Regions from separate parts of the Pseudoalteromonas sp. R86517 genome, predicted to be linked through region 2. Evidence: riboswitches for the same ligand, from Rfam matches in the RefSeq annotation. Region 2 holds a riboswitch; the other holds the start of a gene.
What was found. A riboswitch is a leader RNA that binds a small molecule or an ion and turns the genes downstream of it on or off. The one in region 2 is predicted to bind lysine.

Region 1: linked by a shared signal. The riboswitch ahead of lysC (lysine-sensitive aspartokinase 3) and the one ahead of dapA (4-hydroxy-tetrahydrodipicolinate synthase) in region 2 are both predicted to bind lysine.

What each region holds. Positions count from the first base shown of each region.
Region 1 is NZ_JAXHCB010000001.1:1,184,955-1,192,904, forward strand. It holds gene SJY38_RS05285 (ATPase) at 1-1,042, opposite strand, end outside; gene SJY38_RS05290 (hypothetical protein) at 1,039-1,587, opposite strand; gene SJY38_RS05295 (hypothetical protein) at 1,591-2,862, opposite strand; lysine riboswitch at 3,153-3,325, shown strand; gene lysC (lysine-sensitive aspartokinase 3) at 3,402-4,787, shown strand; gene SJY38_RS05305 (4'-phosphopantetheinyl transferase superfamily protein) at 4,806-5,549, opposite strand; gene SJY38_RS05310 (sodium-dependent transporter) at 5,688-7,010, shown strand; gene SJY38_RS05315 (2-hydroxyacid dehydrogenase) at 7,078-7,950, opposite strand, start outside.
Region 2 is NZ_JAXHCB010000001.1:3,051,767-3,059,716, forward strand. It holds gene SJY38_RS13775 (OmpA family protein) at 225-1,283, opposite strand; gene SJY38_RS13780 (YdiU family protein) at 1,618-3,024, opposite strand; gene SJY38_RS13785 (DNA-3-methyladenine glycosylase I) at 3,027-3,731, opposite strand; lysine riboswitch at 3,926-4,122, shown strand; gene dapA (4-hydroxy-tetrahydrodipicolinate synthase) at 4,251-5,135, shown strand; gene SJY38_RS13795 (2,3,4,5-tetrahydropyridine-2,6-dicarboxylate N-succinyltransferase) at 5,151-5,891, shown strand; gene SJY38_RS13800 (PLP-dependent decarboxylase) at 5,891-7,096, shown strand; gene SJY38_RS13805 (succinylglutamate desuccinylase/aspartoacylase family protein) at 7,102-7,950, shown strand, end outside.

The DNA of each region.
Region 1 (7,950 bases), 1.9 Mb from region 2:
TGGCTTTAAGGGTGGCTTTATTTACCAGTTCAAATTCGCTTTTAAGAGCGCTGTAATCTAAAAACCATTGCTCTATTTGGGTTTGCCTGCGCTCTATATCGCGCGATTGCTGTACGTATAAGCTTTGCTTTTGCTCAAACTCGTGTTTTTCGTGCTCTATGTCTTCAAGGGCAATGGCTAGTTCGCTTAGTTGCTCTTCTTGGTAGGTATCAAAGTCTATTAATGCTTGATCAATTTTAGGCGCGTAGGCCGCTAACTTACCTTTAAGCACGGTTTGGTTTTCAAGCATAGATTCAAGCGCTGTTATTGGCTCTTGCATTGATTCAAGCGCTTTTAATTCGCGTTTAGCGCGATTTACTTTATCAAACGAGCGACGCCATACTTCGTAAAAGTCCACTTTAGAGTTAGACATATGGCGTTCAAACACACGTAGCATAAAGCGTTTAACATCGCTTGCACCCAATTTGTGTAAGTTAAGAATACGCCTAAAAATTTCTTTATAAATGGCGGAGTCTTGCACGTTATTTAGCGGGATCATTTTTAAATTAATGTCGCCGTCAAAAGGGGTTGCGCCGCCGGTAAGCAGGGCGTTTAGCTCTTGTGCTTTAAGCTCTATAGGGTTGTAACCTTGCGTTTTTAAATGATTAAACAGCTTGGTAAACTTAATAATGGTATTACCTTGCGTGTACTGCGCTAAATCAAGTTTGCCCTGATAACAAAAGTACTGATGCGCGTAACCGGCTATTTTACCAAGGCCTGCTACACCAATAACCACCGAGCCATGGGGGAGGTTGGCTTCAAGCAAGATGTACGACTGATCTGATGAAAAATAAAATTTACGGGTTTCATCTAAATCGTGCCCGTCCCATTCGGTTAAGCGTAAATCGTTTATTAGCGGAAATTGCAGGGCGTTTATAACCGAGCTTTTACCGGTATTGTTTGGCGCACAAATAGAGCTGCTTTTATCAAGCGGAATAACACATTTTGCATAGCCTGCGGTATTAAGTAGGGCGAGTTTACTTAGTCCGTATAAGTTTTTCATTGCTCGTCCTCTGTAATGTAGGTTTCTTCGTTTACTTCCATAAGTGCATCAATATAGCGGTGAATAGGCGCTTGTAGCATAAAGCCGCCTTCTACTTCGCGGGCAAGGCCTAAACGTACCATGCGCAGGTATACATCTTTTCGTAAATCTGAGCCCGAAAATATCTCAAGTTGATCAAACAAGTGTTTATTAATTTGCACTAAGGTTTGCATCAGTTCTAAGTCGTTTACTTCATCAAATAGGGCACGCATTGGGTCTTTACCCGTATTGGCAAAGTGCTCAATTAAAATGTAAATAGTCAGTGCAATAGCACGAGATATTTTACCCATGTTTGGCGTGCTTTCGTCGCTGGCAAAGTAGTAAAAGCCGCGGCTGTCGTGTTTTAAATCGTGGCCAAGGGCGCTAAATAAGGCGCTGTAAGATTCTATGTGCTGGTCAAGCTCTTGCCACATTACGTTGTCTTGTTCGCAAATATGGTAACCCGCACCTAATTTTTTATTAATGGCTTGTAGGTGCGTAAGCTCGTCTAAGTTTATATGTGTCATGTGTTACTCGTCTGCCTGTGTATCTGGCTGAGGCGCAGAATTAAATGGGTATAACGAAAAATGCTGGCCGGCAATTTTTACGCGTGTTTTTTCATCGCTTTGGCTAATGTGAATTTCACTGTCGCTGACTAGTTTTTGATATAAAAATAGCATTTCGTCGGCGTCTAATTCTGGGTAGCTTTCATCTAAAAATTGCAGTAATGGCTGGGGCTTTTTACGTTTTTTATTAAAGCGTTTTGCAAAGCTTGTTTTAACATCGTGGTAATCAGGAATGTTTGGCGTAACAAATGCCGGCACGTCTTGTTGCTCTGGGAGCTGGTATTCTTCGTGTTCAAATTCTACCAAGCTTGCCATATAGGCAACTATATGACGCTGCTGGCCAAGCGAATAACGCTGCGCATCGCTTACAAAGTTTGGTTGTACCGCGCTTAGCATGTTGTCTACGCCATTTTTACGCACAAGGCCCAGCACTTTTGCTGCCTGGCGGGTAATTAGGTTATTACGGCGTAGCTCTTCGCGCAGTGGCATAAGCATATCGGCACTTTTGCGTAAGCTTTCTCGGCCAACTAAATGCATTTCGAGTATCCGAGTACGCAATTGCTCAAGCATACGTTTGTCGTTGTAGGCTTTACCTGAGCGTTCAATGTGCTCTATTTGCTTACTTATTTGTTGCTCAATAAGTGTAAAACAGGCATGAAAGTCACCGCGAATATCGACCATTTCAAGCATCGGCTCTATGTATTCGTCAAAGGCTTCTATTACCGCTTTGTAGCGCTTTTGCAAAGATTGCACCGCGTGATCAGATTTAGCTTGCTCAACAATGTTTAAAATAGCGTTTTCGTTGTGCGCGTAAAGCTTCATTATTTTACGCACCCGATCATCCATAATGCGGCTATAGCGGCGTAAATCGTCATAGTCTTCTATTTCGCCGGCATTATCTAATCGGTTTCCTAGGCGTGCTAAATCATCAACCAAAACGCTAATTTCTTGTGCTAAACCTAGGTGTTCTTCTTGTAATAAAAAGGTCGCAAAATCGGCAATGGCGCGGTTTATTTCAAGCTGGGATGATTTAGCCAATGGAATAAGTATATCTTGATTGAGCAAACGATTTGTTTCTTTGTAAATGCGCTCGTTTGTCCATGTGGGCTGTTTTTGCTTAATAGCGTTTTGCACGTCTTTGAGGCTAAAGTCGGCCATTTTAAAACGTTTAAATAATAGCTCTAAAACACCCCAATGTTCGCTAAGGGTGTTAAGCAGCTTTTTAGCTGGGATCATAATGCGGTGATACATCCTAGTAATGAGTTAACTACGCTTAAAGCAGAGCGTAGTTTTTATATTTTTATAATAAAAAGTACTCGTTATTAACTGGCTTAATTTACACATTTTTTTAGCTGGCGTACAGGCGAGTTACATTAAGCGCTGTAAAAGTAGCCAGCAATGTAAACCCGGGCTAAATTATTCGCGTTATATTAACTAAAACACCTTGACAGCTAGACGTCTAAACGATAACTTTCAAAGCCCCGCTACATAGTGGGGTTTTGTTTTATTAGCCACAGGTTAATACAACATTCAGAAGAGGTGCGATACTTAGGTATTTAATGGTAGGTGACGAACGCCTATAACCATTAAAGAGGGAAGTACTCGCCGAGGAAAACAAGGTTACGTCAACCGAGTTTTTCGGTTTATGGGGCTGAATCCCCAAAACTGTCACCAACTTAGGTGGAGAGCTTCTGGCAGCGGACACATCTTATTTGCATTCCTTTGCCAAGTTCTTCTTGTTTTTTAGCGGTTTGGATACCGCGAAAGGAGACGAAATGACTACCCAATCAGTGCCACAAACAGTATCAGGCGCAAAATCAGATTACATCGTTGCCAAATTTGGCGGAACCAGTGTTGCAAACTTTGAAGCGATGAGTCGCTGCAGCGAAATTATTGTTGCAGATAAAAGCGTACGTATTGTAGCTGTGAGCGCCAGTGCCGGCGTAACTAACCACTTAGTTGCACTGTGCAAACCCGACCTTAGTAAAGAGCAGCGCCAAGCACACATAGATGGCGTATTGGCTATTCAACAGGCTATTTTAGATGAGCTGTCGCTTGATGCCGATTTAGCCGTAGGTTTTAACGAGACGTTAAAAGCGTTTCAAACGTTAGCCCTTGAAACACTCACCACTGATCAACAACACGATGAGCTGCTTAGCTTTGGCGAGCGTTTATCGTCTTATTTATTTGCTCAAGTGCTGCGCTTAAAAGGCTTAAATGCAGATAGGTTTGATGTACGCAAAGTGCTTAAAACTGATAGCCAATTTGGTAAAGCAACGCCCGATGTTGCGGCCACTGCACAAGCTGCTAAAGACCTGTTAATTCCGTTATTAGATGAGCAAGTAATAGTTACACAAGGGTTTATTGGTAGTGATGAATTTGGCCAAACCACAACGCTTGGCCGTGGTGGCTCTGACTACAGTGCGGCGTTATTAGCAGAGGCTATTAACGCTAAAAGTGTACACATTTGGACCGATGTAGTGGGTATTTTTAGCACCGACCCGCGTTTATGCGCTAAGGCAACGCCAATTGCTCGTTTAAGCTTTGATGAAGCCGCAGAAATGGCGACATTTGGCGCAAAAGTATTGCACCCTGCGACTATTTTACCAGCAAGCCGTAGCCATATTAATGTATTTGTAGGCTCTAGCCGCGAGCCAGAGCGCGGGGGGACGTGGATTGAGCGTGAAAAATCGCAGCAGCCAGGTATTCGTGCCGTTACGCAGCGTAAAAACCAAATATTGCTAACGCTTAAAAGCCCAGAAATGTTATTAGCAAGTGGCTTTTTGGCCCGTGTATTTACCATTTTAAGTGAGTTTAATATATCGGTAGACTTAGTCACTACCTCAGAAATTAGTGTTGCCATTACGCTCGATAACGCGCCTAATGCCTCGCGACCTGAGCTTGAGCAAGCGTGTTTAGATAAATTGGCCGAATTTTGTCATGTATCGGTTGAAAATAACTTAACCCTAGTGGCGCTTATAGGCTCTGAAATACAGCTACGCCAGCACGAAATGAACCTAATGAACGTATTAAAAGAGTTTAATATTCGATTAATTTGTCATGGTGCAAGCAAGCACAATTTATGCTTTTTAGTAGAGCAAAGCGAATCAGATACCGTGGTACAAGCAATACACAGCCGATTATTAGAAAGCGCTGCTTAAGCTTTTAAAGCCAAGTTATTAAGTATCCAAGTTATCAAGTATAAAGCACCGCCAGTCGGTGCTTTTTTTATGCGCCACGCTTATATCAAACTCCTCATTGGCAACCGTTATGGTGTTACTCGATGCTGTAAGGTTTAACAAAGAAAATTCATCAAATACATTTGGGCTAAGCAATTGCGCTATTGGGCGGCTAGTTGCTTTAGCGAGTGCCTCTTTTAAGGTCCAAATTCTAAAAAAGCGGTGGGCTTGCTCTTTTATAGCCAAAGGCGCGGTAATTAAGGCAATTTCAGCCTTATGATAAAAATGCTTAGCGAGCTTTTCGAATGGGCGTTTTAAGTTAATTTTTTCAATATCAAAGCCAAACTCCGCCTTAGTAACATTAAGTGCAACGCCAACTAAGCCGTGCGAGTGCGAAATACAGGTATTTATAACGGTGTGGTTTATATGGAGCTGTAGTTTTGAGCATTCTTCATTAAAGTGGGTGCTCATTTTATTAAGCGGTATGTGTGCGTATTGGGGCTGAGCATGCTTTGCAAGTTGCTTTAGTAATATGCGCGATGCTAGATATTCTTGCTTTGCTTGCATGCGTTTACGACGATTTATAACGCTTAGCTCAAATGGGCTTAGGTACTGGGTTAAATCAAGGTGTTCTACATTAAGTGTGTTGGCATTAAACACTAAAATAGTATTGTTGCTAGGGGGTAAATCGCTATAAAAAGAGGGAGCAATACTTAGGGTGTTTTTAAAAAAGTGGTTAGTCATACGCGCTTAAAATAAGTGAGTGCTGTAATTATGAGCGGTTAACAGCGCTTATTTATGCCAAAAGCAATTTTATTACTCAGTTGGCATTAAATATGGTTTAATTCACAATAATCAAAGAATAACAGAATTTGTAGATGTATGGCACAAGTGCGTGATGGATTTCAAAGCCGTTTTGGTTTTGTTTTAGCCGCTGCAGGCGCAGCAGTGGGTTTAGGTAATATTTGGGGTTTTCCTACGCAGGCGGCCAACCATGGTGGCGGTGCATTTTTATTGGTTTACTTTGTAGTTATATTTTTACTTGCGCTACCTGCGCTTTATACCGAACTTTATTTAGGCCACCAAGCGCAAGCAAACCCAGTAAAAGCATTGGGTAATGCGTGGCAAAATACCAACAAAAAAGTAGGGGCTGCCGCAGGATATATTGGCCTTGCGGGCGCTGTGGTTATGCTTAGCTTTTATTCTATTGTAGCTGGGTGGATGCTCTCTTACGCGATAGAGCCTATTACTACATTTTTTGGTTTTACCGCAGCAAGCGAATTTTTGCACAGCGACTCTATGGTGCGTAATTTTATATTTACGCCGCTTATGCTTATTTTAACCGCCAGTATTATTTTAAAAGGGGTTAAATCGGGGATTGAAACCTGGTCACGTCGTTTAATGCCATTGTTGTTGGTGCTACTAATAGGCTTAATTTTTTATATAGCCAGTTTAGAAGGCGCCAGCGAAGGGTTTGCCGCTTATTTAATTCCTAATTTTAGCCAAGTGCTTGACCCAAATTTAATTATTGCTGCAATGGGGCAGGCGTTTTTTTCGCTCTCATTAGGGGTTGGCTGCATGATGATTTATGGCTCGTACCTGCAGCCAGATGCAAATCTGCCAAAACTAACTGCAAGCGTTGCACTACTTGATACCAGTGTGGCATTTTTAGCAGGTTTACTGATAGTGCCTGCAATTTATGTAGCGCAGCATAACGGGGTAGAGGTGTTTAGCGGCGGAAAACTTATAGGTGAAGGGCAGCTTATATTTGCTATTTTGCCTGAGCTTTTTAGTACCATGGGCGAAATTGGTTTACTAATTGGGTTACTGTTTTTTGTACTTATGTCGATTGCATCGGTTACATCTACTATCTCTACCACAGAAATACCAGTAGCGTTTTTAGTAGAAAACCACCGCGTAGACCGTACTAAAGCAACGTGGGCCGTTAGCCTAGTGGTGTTAATATGCGCTAGTGCAATAATATTAAATTTTGAGTGGTTATTTGGTTTAGTAATCATGCTATTTACTCAGTACCAACTACCACTTATGGGGCTATTTTATTTTATAACCGCAGGTTGGATGTGGAAACGCGGTAATAAGCTTCATAAAGCCAGCACCGGCACGCATTACTGGTTTGCTCAATACATTCGTTTTGTGTGCCCAGTATTAATGACTCTTGTTTTTGCAAACGTTGCGTTTGGCTAAAGTATTTTAAGCTTTACCCGTTATGTAAATAGCAAAACGGGTAAAGCTAAATTAATGGGCCGCGGCTTTATAAAACCTCATTGGTTAAAGGTCTTTGTTCATTAATTTCCATAGCGTTTTGTATGGTGGTATTGGCAATTTCGCTAAGGGCTTCTTGAGTAAAAAAGCCTTGGTGGCCAGTTATTAATACGTTTTTAAAACTAACTAAGCGCGAGAATATATCGTCTTGGTTTATCTCGTCGCTGTGGTTTTTAAAAAATAGCTCCGACTCCTGCTCGTACACATCAAGCCCTAAATACCCTAGCTTTTTAGTTTTAAGCGCATTTATACACGCTTTGCTATTAAGTAGCGCACCGCGCGAAGTGTTAATTAGCATTACCCCAGGTTTCATTTTATTAAATGCATCGTCATTTATTAAATGGTGTGTTTGCTCATTCAGAGGGCAGTGCAGTGAAATTATATCGCTTTGAGTAAGCAGCGAATCTAAATCGGTAATGGTGTAATTGCCAGGTGTTGCATAAGGGTCGCACACTAAAACATGCGCGCCAAAGCCATTTAAAATATTACAAATGGCAAGGCCAATTTTACCACAACCTATAATGCCAACTGTTTTGCCGTGTAAGTTAAAGCCTAATAAACCGTTTAAATCAAAGTTGTCTTCGCGTACGCGGTTATAGGCTTTATGTGTTTTACGGCTAAGGGTAAGCATAAGTGCAACACAGTGCTCAGCTACGGCTTCTGGGCTGTATGCGGGTACTCGTAATACCTTAATGTTGTGTGCTTTGGCAGCCACTAAATCAATATTATTAAACCCTGCGCAGCGAAGTAAAATAGTATTAATTCCATGCTCAGCAAGGAGCTCAATAACGAGGGCGTTAACCGTGTCGTTTACAAATACACATACAGCATCAAACCCTTTAGCAAGCAGGGCTGTTTGCTC
Region 2 (7,950 bases):
CGGGATTATAAAGCTTTTATGTATAGATGAAAATCCATCCAGCTAAGCAACTGATTATACCGACTATAAATATTATGAATAGTGGTAAGCGTAAATTCTATTTTCGTGAATGTTTGTTAAGTAATAATCATTCTTGTTTAATCAAATTAATACTGCATATGCTGTTTTAAAGGCATAAAAAAACCCAGCACTAAGCTGGGTTTTTAAAATAAAGTAAGTAACTATTAACGCTTAACTTTTACACGTTCAATAGATTTTACATGTGCTTCTACACGACGGTTTTCAGCGTGAGCTTCTTTCGTGTTAGCTGTGTTTTTAAGACGTTCTTCACCTAGACCGACAGTTGTAATGCGATCTTCAGCAATGCCATCTTTAATTAGCTCTTGTGCTACATCATCAGCACGCTTTTTAGAAAGCATCTTGTTGTAGTTTGCGTTACCTACCGCTGACGCGTGGCCTTCAAGTAGTACAGTTGTATCTTCGTGCTCTTTTAAGAACTCAGATACTGATGCAATATCGTCAAAGTAACGTTGACCAACTTGTGCAGAATCATGTGGGAAAGTAACTAATAAGCTTGTTGTTACTTCACGGTCTTCGTATAAAGTACAGCCATCGCCATCAACAGCGTCTGTCATTGGCGTGTTAGGACATTTATCATCTTTATCTAGGATGTTGTCGTTGTCGCTGTCTTTAGGTTCTACAGGTACTTCTACTACTGCTGTAGGCGCTGGTTCTACAGGCTGTGCAGGCATAGAGTTTTGGCCAAATAAGTAGTTAATACCAATTTTAGCACCTACATCTGTGTAACCTTTATCAAGACCTTGGTATACCGCAGTTTCAGCGTTTACGAAAAAGCCATCAGTAATAAAGTGTTGGTAACCAACACCTGCGTTTAAGAATGTGTTGTCATCTACTACGTCCATTTCTTTAATACCGAATAGACCGTAGAAAGGACCGCCGTCAAGGTGGTAAAGCGCATCAATACCGTAACGCTCGCCGTCGATATTATTACGATTGCCCGCAGCTTTATCGAACGCGTTAAAGTTCATATCTGCATACTCAAGGCGTGCGCTCCAGTAATCGCTGAAACGGTAACCTGCTTCTACACCCCAACCAGTTGACTCGTTTACGTCAAGGCCAGCTTGAGCGCGCATGTTTTCCCATGACGCATCATAGTAGTCACCAAATGCACCAATGTAGAAACCTTCTTCTTTATCGGCAGCGAATGTAGACGCGCTAGTTGCAGCTAACGCAATTGCAATTGTAAGTGATTTTAATTTCATTGTTTTCTTCCCATTTTAACAACTTAGAAAATTGTAGCTAATCAATACTAGCTCAACCAGTTTTGTACACACTACCCGAGCTTTTGTTAATCGATACTTAACGAAAAATAAAGTTTATAAATTTTTTCAACGATCTACAGGCATTCCAACCACCAATTGTAGGTTAAGTAAAAATTTTTACCTAATCTGCAATTAATAAATTATGGTAATTTATAAATAGTTACTTTTTATGAATGCGCACAATAACACCGAGTGTGTAACTGCTCAATCATTGTACACTGCATTATTTAAAAATGACTATTTATAATCAAAAACTTACAATTAATTACAATACTTAAGTACCGCAAAAAGTTTGATAGCCCTTGTCATCTTTACCTGTCTCTTGAAAGCGGGCTAAGTTAGCTGATTTATCATATGGGTTACTCATCACCGTTAACAAGTCGCTTAGCAGCTCGCTCTCGCCGTGTTGATTATATTGCGCAAGGATTTCTTCGACGATGTGATTACGCGGTATAACCCTTGGGTTAGCCGCTCTCATTAGGTTATAGCTGTTTTCATCACATCTTTTTTGCCATAACTGGGCCCATTGCGTTAATTCATTTGGCACTTTGCCACCCTTTAGTGACTCAGTTAGGGCATCAAAGGTATTGGTGTAATCGAGCTTATGCTCTTGAAATAACAATAATAACTTACTTACAAGCTCTACATCGTCTTCGTTATAACCTGCTAAGCCTAATTTTTGTGCCCACATTTGATTATATTGCTCGTTAAATAACGTAGAAAACTGATTAATTAGCGGCGTCATTAAACTTACAGCTTGTTCGTCATCTTCATCTATTAGCGGTATTAGGCTTTCGGCTAAACGCGCGCAGTTCCAACTTACAATATTTGGCTGATTACCATAGGCATAGCGACCTTGCTTATCAATTGAGCTAAACACGGTATCAAAATCAAAGGTATTCATCATTGCACACGGGCCGTAGTCGATAGTTTCGCCGCTTATCAAGGTATTATCAGTATTCATAACGCCATGAATAAAGCCTACTCGCATCCAGCTAATAACCAGCGCTAGCTGACTATTTATAACGGCTGCTAAAAAGTCTAAATAGCGCTGAGCCCCTGTTGATTGAATACTTGGGTAATGACGCTCAATGGCTACATCAGCTAATTTTTTTAATCCCTTTACATCACCTTGAGTTGCTAAATACTGAAACGAGCCAACGCGAATATGGCTACTTGCTAAGCGGGTAACAATTGCGCCTGGTTGCGGCGGATTACGATAAACAGCTTCACCTGTGCCTACAACAGCCAAACACCGCGTGGTTTTAATCCCTAAGCCGTGCATAGCTTCGCTCATAATATACTCGCGAATAGCGGGGCCTAGTGCACATCGCCCATCGCCTCCTCTTGAAAAAGGAGTGGCGCCTGAGCCTTTTAACTGAATATCCCACAGCTGATTTTTATCATCGCTGATAGCCCCCAGTAAGTGCGCTCGCCCATCACCCAAGCGCGGCGAAAAGTGCCCAAACTGATGCCCAGAATAGCCAAGCGCTACAGCACATAACGGTTGAGGCTCGTTACCAGCAAAAGTACTGGCGCGCAGCGCAGGCTCAACATCTATATTAAACTGCTGTGCTAACGCTTCGTTCCACAGCAGCAATTGCGGGGCAGCAACGCTTGAAGGTTGATCCTCTATTGCAAAGTTATCTGCTATGTCTGTGTATCTTGGCACTAGTTTCATGGTTAATCCTCTGTTTGTTGGCTTATGCCTACGCGATTGTCGCCCACGCTGTAAGCCACAATTAAGCTAAGTTCTTGCAGGCTCAAACCACTTTGCTTTTGCATTTCGTTAAAAAACGCCTGTGCGGCAGTGAGCGATTTTTTAGTTTGCAGGCCGCCATCTATAATTTTGTGCGCTCTTAGGTAACTTTCTACATCTCGCGAAAGTAAAAAAGTATCTTTACCAAGCGCTCTTAAGGCATACGGGCCTGTATTGCCGCCCAAACGGGCGCCGTGTTTTTTTAAATGCGCCCATAAACCAATAATGTCATCGCCTGGCCAGTTAGCTACAAACTTGCTAAAACTGCCATGTTGCTGAGCTATTTCGTGGATCATGTAGGCATTTTCAGGAATTGTTTTTACTTTTTTATAATTACGAATAATGCGCTCATCAGTTGCTTTTTGCTCGAGCATATCGGGCGGCATCATAAGTAATTTATCAACACTAAATTGCCAAAAAACCTCTCTAAAACCTGGCCATTTACTGTTTATTACCGACCAGTAAAACCCGCTTTGAAATACTTTTCGGGTAAACTCTTCAAGCCAATCGTCGTCACTTAATGCGCTTAATGCTTTTTTAGATAAGGGTTTTGCGAGTAATAACTTAAGCATTTTTTCAGAACCTTTTCGCTCTACTGCTCGCTTATAAATATCGCTAAATTTTTCCATACTTATTAAATACCTCATCACTGCTCATAGGGTTAGTTTACGAGAAAAGCAGCCAATACGTAACCACCCACATTTTCGATGAACTAATCTGTATCCTGCAACTTGACACCTAGACGGCTAAAATGTTTTAATCGCCGCAATTACCCTATTTAAATTGTATTTTGTTAAACCTTTTGCGGTTAAACAAAATACAAAGGGCTAGAAGAGGTGCGTTATTCAGGTAGCGTATGTTAGGAGCGCAAACTCCAGTGAGCATATGTGAGGGGAATACCGCCGAGAGGTAAACGCTTTTGCGAAGCAATTACTTCGGGCGACTAGGTTGAATCCTAGCGACTGTCACCAATAGCTGTTTTAGAGCAGCTTATTAGTTTGGTGGAGAGCTTCTGGTCTTAAATAATAAGGCCGTGCGCCCTATTATTTTAAGCCCATTCGCTCTTCGAATACTGTTCGAATGACGTTAATGCGGCTCACATCATACAGCCTCCTTAATATCTCGAACACCTTATAGGTTCGTAAGAGATGATTCACAACTTCAATTTAGACGACTACGCACTGTGGACAGCGCTTGTTACGCCGTTTGATCAACAAGGTAATGTTGACTACGACACGCTCACAACACTTGTTAGCGAACAAGAAGCGGCACACAACGGTATTTTACTGCTCGGTAGCACAGGTGAAGGCTTAGCCCTTACACTTAAAGAGCAGCAAGGCATTGTTGAGCACGTGTGCCAATTAAAACCCAGTGTACCGCTTATGGTTGCTGTTGGTGGTAGTAACTTGGCCCAACAAAAAGAATGGGTTAGCTACTGTAACCAATTACCTATTCACAGCTACTTATTAGGCTCGCCTCTTTATGCAAAACCAGGGGCTGTAGGTCAAACACATTGGTACGAAAGCTTATTAAACGAAAGCGCGCATCCGTGTATGTTGTACAACGTACCTGGGCGCAGCGGTGTAAGCATTCCTATCGAAACCATTGAAAACTTAAAAGCGCACCCAAAACTGTGGGCTTTAAAAGAAGCCAGTGGCAACATCACCCAATTTGAAGCATACCGACAAGCCGCGCCTAATTTAGCGCTATACAGTGGCGACGATGCACTTATGCCCTACTTTGCCCAAGCAGGTGCAAAAGGCTTAGTTTCGGTTGCGGCCAATGCATGGCCTTTGCAAACACACGAATTTGTAAAGCGCAGCCTAAGCGGTCAACACCCCAATTTATTTGCTCAGTGGACTCGCGCTATCAATAGCCTATTTGCTGTAGCAAACCCTATTCCCGTTAAAGTGCTAATGCACCAGCAAGGGCGTTTAAATAGCCCACTGTTGCGCCCACCTTTAACGCATCTTGAGTTAACGCAAACCGATTGCATCACCACTGCAAACGACACCATTTTATCTTGGCATTAAACACAGGTTTTTATAATGAGCTGGTTAGAACTACTAAATAATTTAGAATCGGGCGCAGTACGCGCAGCATCACAAAACGAAAGCGGCCAATGGGAAGCTAACGTAGAAGTAAAACAAGGCATTTTAGAAGCCTTTAAAAATGGCACTAACACAGAGTTTGCAGGCGGGTTTGTTGATAAGCACAACCTTGCACCGCAAGAATTTAGCACTGAAGATGGCGTGCGTATGGTACCAGGTGGCACCAGTGTTCGCCGCGGTGCCTACGTAGCTAAAGGCACTATTATTATGCCACCAGCGTACGTAAATATTGGCGCATACATCGACGAAGGTACTATGGTTGATAGCCACGCATTAGTGGGTTCATGTGCACAAGTTGGTAAAAATGTACATTTAAGCGCGGCTGTTCAACTTGGTGGTGTACTTGAGCCAATTGGGGCAAGCCCTGTAGTGGTTGAAGACGATGCGTTTATTGGCGCAGGTTGTGTTATTGTTGAAGGCGTAGTGGTTAAAAAAGGCGCTGTACTTGCACCAGGTGTGCGTTTATCTGCAACTATTCCGGTTTACGACTGTGTTAACGAGCGCCAGCTAGATAAAGGCGAGCCAATTCCAGAGTACGCTATTGTAATACCAGGTTCTCGCCCTGCGTCTAACGAATGGGCTCGTGAGCAAGGCCTAAGCATGTCGTGTGCACTCATTGTTAAATACCGCGACGAGCAAAGCGATGCATCGTTATTGCTAGAAGAGGTTTTACGATAATGAGCTTTTTGAGCACGCCTATCAAGGCCGCCGTAAATACACTTACTCAGCAACTTGATACACCTTTTTTTGTTTACGACTTAGACAAACTAAACGCACACCTTACCCGTTTAGTTGCGCAAACCGATGTAAAGCTTTGGTATGCGGTAAAAGCCAATCCGCTTTCTAAGGTTATTCAATGCCTAGACAGCGCCGGATTTAACTTTGACGTAGCAAGTAAAGGTGAGCTTGAACAAGTCCTTGCACAAGGTATTAGTTCACAGCGCGTGCTCAACACAGGGCCTGCAAAGAGCCCTAAACAAATTAAACACTTTATTGAGCGCGGCGTGCGTATTTTTGTTGCCGAAAGCCTCAATCAAGTACGTTGGTTAAACCAGCAAGCGCAGCTGCAAAATACGCAGCTGCAAGTATTACTGCGTGTGCAATTACGCTGGCCAGAAGGTGAAAAAAACCCATTAGGGGGTGACAGCCTTACTCCGTTTGGGCTTGGTTGCGATGAATGGCAAGCGCTCAATACTGGCGATTACCCAGCACTTAATTTTGATGGCCTGCATATTTTTCAGTGGGGCAACATGCTTAGCACGCAAAAGCTAAGCGAGCTGTGGTCGCAAATGATTGCACCGCTTACCACCTTGGCTAATAACTTAAATATAAACCTTAAAATTTTAGACTTAGGCGGCGGTTTAGGTATTCCTTACACATCAAACGATGCAACACTTGAGTGGGATGGATTAATCACCGCGCTGGCAAAAATTAAAAAAGATGCGGGTGTAGACGAGCTTTGGATGGAGCTTGGACGTTACGCTGTAGGCGAATGCGGACATTACGCGAACCCCGTCGTTGAGTGCAAACAAAACTACGGGCAACAGCAAGTTATTTTAACCGGTGGTATTAACCACTTATTGCGCCCAGCTGTTACAAGCCAAGATTTTCCTGCGGCGTTACTGCGCGAATCAACAGCGCCAGAACAAGCAATGAGCTTATACGGCCCATTATGTACTGCCCTTGATTGCTTAGGCGAGCATACCCTACCAAGCGATTTAAACGAGCAAGACTGGCTGGTGTTTAGCCAATGTGGCGCCTATGGTTTTACCGAAAGCATGCCGTATTTTTTATGCCATGAGTTAGCAGCTGAATACGTGTTACAAAAGGGCGAACTCACGTGTATACGCCAAGCTGAAGATGCCAGCCACTATTTAAGGTAATAAACATGAGCATAACAACACCCATCAGCCAAGAAAATATTGTAGTAGGGGAAGTAGCAAACGGCTTACCGCTAACCATTCCTGTATATCGCTTAAAAGGTGATGGCACAGGTCCAAGCGTGTATATTCAAGCCAATATGCACGGTGCTGAAGTGCAAGGTAACGCGGTTATTTTTCAGCTATTAGAGCAATTAAAACAGCTTAATTTAAAAGGCGATATTACCTTAGTCCCTTATGCTAACCCTATAGGTTGTAATCAAAAATCAGGGGAATTTACCCTTGGCCGATTCGACCCTATTACTGGCACTAACTGGAACCGTATGTATCACTACAATAGTGATTTAGTTACCCAGTTTGCACACGAGCATAGCCAGTACGACGATGCAGCTTTAAAAAGTAACTTTAAAAAAGCCCTGCTTGATGAAATAGATGCCAAACTTAATGGCCCAGCTTACTTGCTCAATACCGGTAAACGCATTGCGCTTAACCTGCAAAAGCTTGCGCATCAAGCAGATATCGTGCTCGACTTACACACGGGGCCTATTTCAAGTAAGCATCTGTACTGTCCAACGTATGCCAGCGACAGCGCACGTTATTTTAATATTGAACACGTACTGCTTATTCCAAGCGACTTTGATGGCGCAATGGATGAAGCTAGCTTTTGCCCATGGTGGCATCTAAGTGATGCACTTAGTGCGCAAGGCAGGGACTTCAATGTACAGGTTGAGGCCTTTACAGTAGAGCTAGGCAGCCAAGAAAAAATAGATTTAGCAGCCGCCTTTGACGATGCAAACAGCATTTTAAGCTATTTGAACCATAAAAATGTATTGGTAGATGCAGCGCATCAACCTAAG